Regions from separate parts of the Bacillus sp. FSL H8-0534 genome, predicted to be linked through region 2. Evidence: a T-box and tRNA genes for the amino acid it is inferred to sense, from the RefSeq annotation. Region 2 holds a T-box; the other regions hold tRNA genes.
The links. The T-box of region 2 lies ahead of ileS2 (isoleucine--tRNA ligase). A T-box ahead of a tRNA ligase gene usually reads a tRNA of that ligase, here a tRNA-Ile.
Positions count from the first base shown of each region.

Region 1: it encodes a tRNA-Ile, which carries the amino acid that the T-box ahead of ileS2 (isoleucine--tRNA ligase) is inferred to sense. The anticodon was not compared.
Region 3: it encodes a tRNA-Ile, which carries the amino acid that the T-box ahead of ileS2 (isoleucine--tRNA ligase) is inferred to sense. The anticodon was not compared.

Region 1 is NZ_JBBOUC010000001.1:3,088,927-3,091,193, reverse strand. Features, by position in the region: rRNA gene MHH71_RS15865 (16S ribosomal RNA) at 1-1,065, shown strand, start outside; tRNA gene MHH71_RS15860 (tRNA-Ile) at 1,197-1,273, shown strand; tRNA gene MHH71_RS15855 (tRNA-Ala) at 1,282-1,357, shown strand; rRNA gene MHH71_RS15850 (23S ribosomal RNA) at 1,437-2,267, shown strand, end outside.
Region 2 is NZ_JBBOUC010000001.1:4,699,871-4,702,137, forward strand. Features, by position in the region: gene MHH71_RS24095 (YlmH family RNA-binding protein) at 1-150, shown strand, start outside; gene divIVA (septum site-determining protein DivIVA) at 242-748, shown strand; T-box leader at 800-1,024, shown strand; gene ileS2 (isoleucine--tRNA ligase) at 1,099-2,267, shown strand, end outside.
Region 3 is NZ_JBBOUC010000001.1:3,108,769-3,111,035, forward strand. Features, by position in the region: rRNA gene MHH71_RS15965 (23S ribosomal RNA) at 1-1,011, opposite strand, end outside; tRNA gene MHH71_RS15970 (tRNA-Ala) at 1,091-1,166, opposite strand; tRNA gene MHH71_RS15975 (tRNA-Ile) at 1,175-1,251, opposite strand; rRNA gene MHH71_RS15980 (16S ribosomal RNA) at 1,383-2,267, opposite strand, start outside.

The DNA of each region.
Region 1 (2,267 bases), 1.6 Mb from region 2:
TTGACGGTACCTAACCAGAAAGCCACGGCTAACTACGTGCCAGCAGCCGCGGTAATACGTAGGTGGCAAGCGTTATCCGGAATTATTGGGCGTAAAGCGCGCGCAGGTGGTTTCTTAAGTCTGATGTGAAAGCCCACGGCTCAACCGTGGAGGGTCATTGGAAACTGGGAGACTTGAGTGCAGAAGAGGAAAGTGGAATTCCATGTGTAGCGGTGAAATGCGTAGAGATATGGAGGAACACCAGTGGCGAAGGCGACTTTCTGGTCTGTAACTGACACTGAGGCGCGAAAGCGTGGGGAGCAAACAGGATTAGATACCCTGGTAGTCCACGCCGTAAACGATGAGTGCTAAGTGTTAGAGGGTTTCCGCCCTTTAGTGCTGAAGTTAACGCATTAAGCACTCCGCCTGGGGAGTACGGCCGCAAGGCTGAAACTCAAAGGAATTGACGGGGGCCCGCACAAGCGGTGGAGCATGTGGTTTAATTCGAAGCAACGCGAAGAACCTTACCAGGTCTTGACATCCTCTGACAACCCTAGAGATAGGGCTTCCCCTTCGGGGGCAGAGTGACAGGTGGTGCATGGTTGTCGTCAGCTCGTGTCGTGAGATGTTGGGTTAAGTCCCGCAACGAGCGCAACCCTTGATCTTAGTTGCCATCATTAAGTTGGGCACTCTAAGGTGACTGCCGGTGACAAACCGGAGGAAGGTGGGGATGACGTCAAATCATCATGCCCCTTATGACCTGGGCTACACACGTGCTACAATGGACGGTACAAAGAGCTGCAAGACCGCGAGGTGGAGCTAATCTCATAAAACCGTTCTCAGTTCGGATTGTAGGCTGCAACTCGCCTACATGAAGCTGGAATCGCTAGTAATCGCGGATCAGCATGCCGCGGTGAATACGTTCCCGGGCCTTGTACACACCGCCCGTCACACCACGAGAGTTTGTAACACCCGAAGTCGGTGGGGTAACCTTTTTGGAGCCAGCCGCCTAAGGTGGGACAGATGATTGGGGTGAAGTCGTAACAAGGTAGCCGTATCGGAAGGTGCGGCTGGATCACCTCCTTTCTATGGAGAATTGATGAACGCTGTTCATCAATATAAGTTTCCGTGTTTTGTTTTCGTTTAGTTTTGAGAGTTCAATAAACGTATTGACTCTTAAAAGATAATATGATATAAAATAATTCTGCAATTTGTATGGGCCTATAGCTCAGCTGGTTAGAGCGCACGCCTGATAAGCGTGAGGTCGATGGTTCGAGTCCATTTAGGCCCACCATACAATTTGGGGCCTTAGCTCAGCTGGGAGAGCGCCTGCCTTGCACGCAGGAGGTCAGCGGTTCGATCCCGCTAGGCTCCACCAAAACGCTATTTTACATAGCATGGTATGTTCTTTGAAAACTAGATAACAGTGTAGCTCATATTTTTTTTAATTTTAGTTTGGTTAAGTTAGAAAGGGCGCACGGTGGATGCCTTGACACTAGGAGTCGATGAAGGACGGGACTAACGCCGATATGCTTCGGGGAGCTGTAAGTAAGCTTTGATCCGAAGATTTCCGAATGGGGAAACCCACCATACGTAATGGTATGGTATCCTTACCTGAATACATAGGGTAAGGAAGACAGACCCAGGGAACTGAAACATCTAAGTACCTGGAGGAAGAGAAAGCAAATGCGATTTCCTGAGTAGCGGCGAGCGAAACGGAATCTAGCCCAAACCAAGAGGCTTGCCTCTTGGGGTTGTAGGACATTCTATACGGAGTTACAAAGGAACGAGGTAGACGAAGCAGCCTGGAAAGGCTCGTCATAGAGGGTAACAACCCCGTAGTCGAAACTTCGTTCTCTCTTGAATGTATCCTGAGTACGGCGGAACACGTGAAATTCCGTCGGAATCTGGGAGGACCATCTCCCAAGGCTAAATACTACCTAGTGATCGATAGTGAACCAGTACCGTGAGGGAAAGGTGAAAAGCACCCCGGAAGGGGAGTGAAAGAGATCCTGAAACCGTGTGCCTACAAATAGTCAGAGCCCGTTAATGGGTGATGGCGTGCCTTTTGTAGAATGAACCGGCGAGTTACGATCCCGTGCGAGGTTAAGCTGAAGAGGCGGAGCCGTAGCGAAAGCGAGTCTGAATAGGGCGTTTAGTACGTGGTCGTAGACCCGAAACCAGGTGATCTACCCATGTCCAGGGTGAAGTTCAGGTAACACTGAATGGAGGCCCGAACCCACGCACGTTGAAAAGTGCGGGGATGAGGTGTGGGTAGCGGAGAAATT
Region 2 (2,267 bases):
GTGAACTGGAAAACTGTTGAACAAACTGCATATGAGTGTTTTCCGGGTGATGTTTTTTCAATTAGGGGATATGGCCGGAGTAAATTATTTTCTGTAGAAGGAAAAACGAAACGCGACAAATGGCGAGTTTTGTATGGTATACTAAAATGATTGGTTTTTTAGAAGGAAAATCCCTTATTTTGTCGAAGAAAAGATATAATTAAAAGAGGAAAATTCAGATAACTACTTGGAGGTGGCGTTTGTGCCGTTAACACCATTAGATATTCATAACAAAGAATTTGGTCGCGGATTCCGTGGCTATGATGAGGATCAAGTAAATGAGTTTCTTGATCAGATCATCAAAGATTATGAATTGGTCATTCGCGAGAAAAAAGCATTAGAAGAAAAAGTTGCTCAACTAGAAGGTAAATTAGATCATTTTTCTAACATTGAAGACACGCTAAATAAGTCTATCGTTGTTGCACAAGAAGCGGCGGAAGAAGTAAAGCGTAATGCACAAAAAGAAGCGAAATTAATTGTACGTGAAGCAGAAAAGAATGCAGATCGTATCATTAATGAAGCTTTAGTAAAATCAAGAAAAGTTGCATTTGATATTGAAGAGCTAAAGAAACAAGCGAAAGTATTCCGTACGCGTTTCCGTATGTTATTAGAAGCACAGCTTGAAATGTTAAACAACGATGATTGGGACAAATTAATTGAGCTAGAAGAAGAAGTGGACGAGCTATTAAAGAAAGAAGAAACAGTGTAAGCTTGACGTTTTTCTCATTATTACATATAATTTTAAACAACATATTTATTAAGAAAAACGAAGATAGGGATAAGTACCTTTTTCATACCTTATATAGCGAACTGAGGACGGTGTAAGCTCAGGATAAGGAGATAAATGGGAATATCACCCTGGAGTTCCGCGCTGAACAAAAAAGTAAGCGTAGGCGTATATTCGCGTTAAGAATATAAAGAGGACTTTGTGCATACGTGTACGGTCTACTAGGGTGGTACCGCGGGAGACTTTCTCGTCCCTTTTTTGGGGATGAGAAAGTCTCTTTTTTATTCCATTTTTTAGGGTCTTTCTTTTATACATTCGAGGAGGAATTAAGCGTGGAGTATAAAAATACATTACTAATGCCGAAAACAGAATTCCCAATGCGTGGGAATTTACCAAAGCGTGAGCCTGCAATGCAAGAAAAATGGGCTGAGATGAACATTTATGAAAAGGTACAAGAACATACAAAAGGTCGTCCTTTATTTGTACTGCATGATGGTCCTCCATATGCGAATGGTGACATTCATATGGGACATGCGTTAAATAAAGTATTAAAAGATTTTATTGTTCGTTACAAATCAATGACTGGATACTGTGCACCATATGTACCAGGATGGGATACACACGGTTTACCAATTGAACAAGCTTTAACAAATAAAGGTGTAAAACGTAAAGAAATGACGGTTGCAGAATTCCGTAAACTATGTGCAGAGTATGCATACGAACAAGTGAATCGCCAACGTGAACAGTTTAAACGTCTTGGTGTGCGTGCTGATTGGGATCGCCCATATATTACTTTAGAGCCAGCTTATGAAGCGCAGCAAATTAAAGTATTTGGTGAAATGGCGAAAAAAGGTTATATCTATAAAGGACAAAAACCAGTTTATTGGTCTCCGACAAGTGAATCCGCTTTAGCTGAAGCTGAAATTGAATACAATGATAAAAAGTCAGCATCTATTTATGTGGCATTCCCTGTAAAAGACGGAAAAGACGTATTAGAGGGCGACGAGAAATTTATCATTTGGACAACAACACCTTGGACATTACCAGCCAACTTAGGTATTTCTGTTCATCCAGAACTTGAATACAGCATTGTGAAAGTAAATGATGAAAAATATATTATTGCTTCTGAACTATTTGACACAGTTTCTAAAACGTTAGAGTGGGAAAATGCTGAAGTTGTGAAAACAGTTAAAGGTAGCGAACTTGAGTATACAGTTGCGAAGCATCCATTCTATGAGCGTGATTCTTTAGTTATGCTTGGTGAGCACGTTACAACAGATGCTGGTACAGGTTGTGTACATACAGCACCTGGACATGGGGAAGACGATTTCCTTGTTGGGAAACAATATGGATTAGAAGTTCTTTGCCCAGTTGATGATAAAGGTGTATTAACAAGTGAAGCACCTGGATTTGAAGGTCTATTCTATGATAAAGCTAATAAGCCAATTACGGAAAAATTAGAAGAAGTTGGAGCGTTATTAAAATTAACATTTATTACGCA
Region 3 (2,267 bases), 1.6 Mb from region 2:
GGATCTTATCACTCGCAGTCTGACTCCTAAGGATAAGTCATTGGCATTCGGAGTTTGACTGAATTCGGTAATCCGATGAGGACCCCTAGTTCAATCAGTGCTCTACCTCCAAGACTCTTACACTTAAGGCTAGCCCTAAAGCTATTTCGGGGAGAACCAGCTATCTCCAGGTTCGATTGGAATTTCTCCGCTACCCACACCTCATCCCCGCACTTTTCAACGTGCGTGGGTTCGGGCCTCCATTCAGTGTTACCTGAACTTCACCCTGGACATGGGTAGATCACCTGGTTTCGGGTCTACGACCACGTACTAAACGCCCTATTCAGACTCGCTTTCGCTACGGCTCCGCCTCTTCAGCTTAACCTCGCACGGGATCGTAACTCGCCGGTTCATTCTACAAAAGGCACGCCATCACCCATTAACGGGCTCTGACTATTTGTAGGCACACGGTTTCAGGATCTCTTTCACTCCCCTTCCGGGGTGCTTTTCACCTTTCCCTCACGGTACTGGTTCACTATCGATCACTAGGTAGTATTTAGCCTTGGGAGATGGTCCTCCCAGATTCCGACGGAATTTCACGTGTTCCGCCGTACTCAGGATACATTCAAGAGAGAACGAAGTTTCGACTACGGGGTTGTTACCCTCTGTGACGAGCCTTTCCAGGCTGCTTCGTCTACCTCGTTCCTTTGTAACTCCGTATAGAATGTCCTACAACCCCAAGAGGCAAGCCTCTTGGTTTGGGCTAGATTCCGTTTCGCTCGCCGCTACTCAGGAAATCGCATTTGCTTTCTCTTCCTCCAGGTACTTAGATGTTTCAGTTCCCTGGGTCTGTCTTCCTTACCCTATGTATTCAGGTAAGGATACCATACCATTACGTATGGTGGGTTTCCCCATTCGGAAATCTTCGGATCAAAGCTTACTTACAGCTCCCCGAAGCATATCGGCGTTAGTCCCGTCCTTCATCGACTCCTAGTGTCAAGGCATCCACCGTGCGCCCTTTCTAACTTAACCAAACTAAAATTAAAAAAAATATGAGCTACACTGTTATCTAGTTTTCAAAGAACATACCATGCTATGTAAAATAGCGTTTTGGTGGAGCCTAGCGGGATCGAACCGCTGACCTCCTGCGTGCAAGGCAGGCGCTCTCCCAGCTGAGCTAAGGCCCCAAATTGTATGGTGGGCCTAAATGGACTCGAACCATCGACCTCACGCTTATCAGGCGTGCGCTCTAACCAGCTGAGCTATAGGCCCATACAAATTGCAGAATTATTTTATATCATATTATCTTTTAAGAGTCAATACGTTTATTGAACTCTCAAAACTAAACGAAAACAAAACACGGAAACTTATATTGATGAACAGCGTTCATCAATTCTCCATAGAAAGGAGGTGATCCAGCCGCACCTTCCGATACGGCTACCTTGTTACGACTTCACCCCAATCATCTGTCCCACCTTAGGCGGCTGGCTCCAAAAAGGTTACCCCACCGACTTCGGGTGTTACAAACTCTCGTGGTGTGACGGGCGGTGTGTACAAGGCCCGGGAACGTATTCACCGCGGCATGCTGATCCGCGATTACTAGCGATTCCAGCTTCATGTAGGCGAGTTGCAGCCTACAATCCGAACTGAGAACGGTTTTATGAGATTAGCTCCACCTCGCGGTCTTGCAGCTCTTTGTACCGTCCATTGTAGCACGTGTGTAGCCCAGGTCATAAGGGGCATGATGATTTGACGTCATCCCCACCTTCCTCCGGTTTGTCACCGGCAGTCACCTTAGAGTGCCCAACTTAATGATGGCAACTAAGATCAAGGGTTGCGCTCGTTGCGGGACTTAACCCAACATCTCACGACACGAGCTGACGACAACCATGCACCACCTGTCACTCTGCCCCCGAAGGGGAAGCCCTATCTCTAGGGTTGTCAGAGGATGTCAAGACCTGGTAAGGTTCTTCGCGTTGCTTCGAATTAAACCACATGCTCCACCGCTTGTGCGGGCCCCCGTCAATTCCTTTGAGTTTCAGCCTTGCGGCCGTACTCCCCAGGCGGAGTGCTTAATGCGTTAACTTCAGCACTAAAGGGCGGAAACCCTCTAACACTTAGCACTCATCGTTTACGGCGTGGACTACCAGGGTATCTAATCCTGTTTGCTCCCCACGCTTTCGCGCCTCAGTGTCAGTTACAGACCAGAAAGTCGCCTTCGCCACTGGTGTTCCTCCATATCTCTACGCATTTCACCGCTACACATGGAATTCCACTTTCCTCTTCTG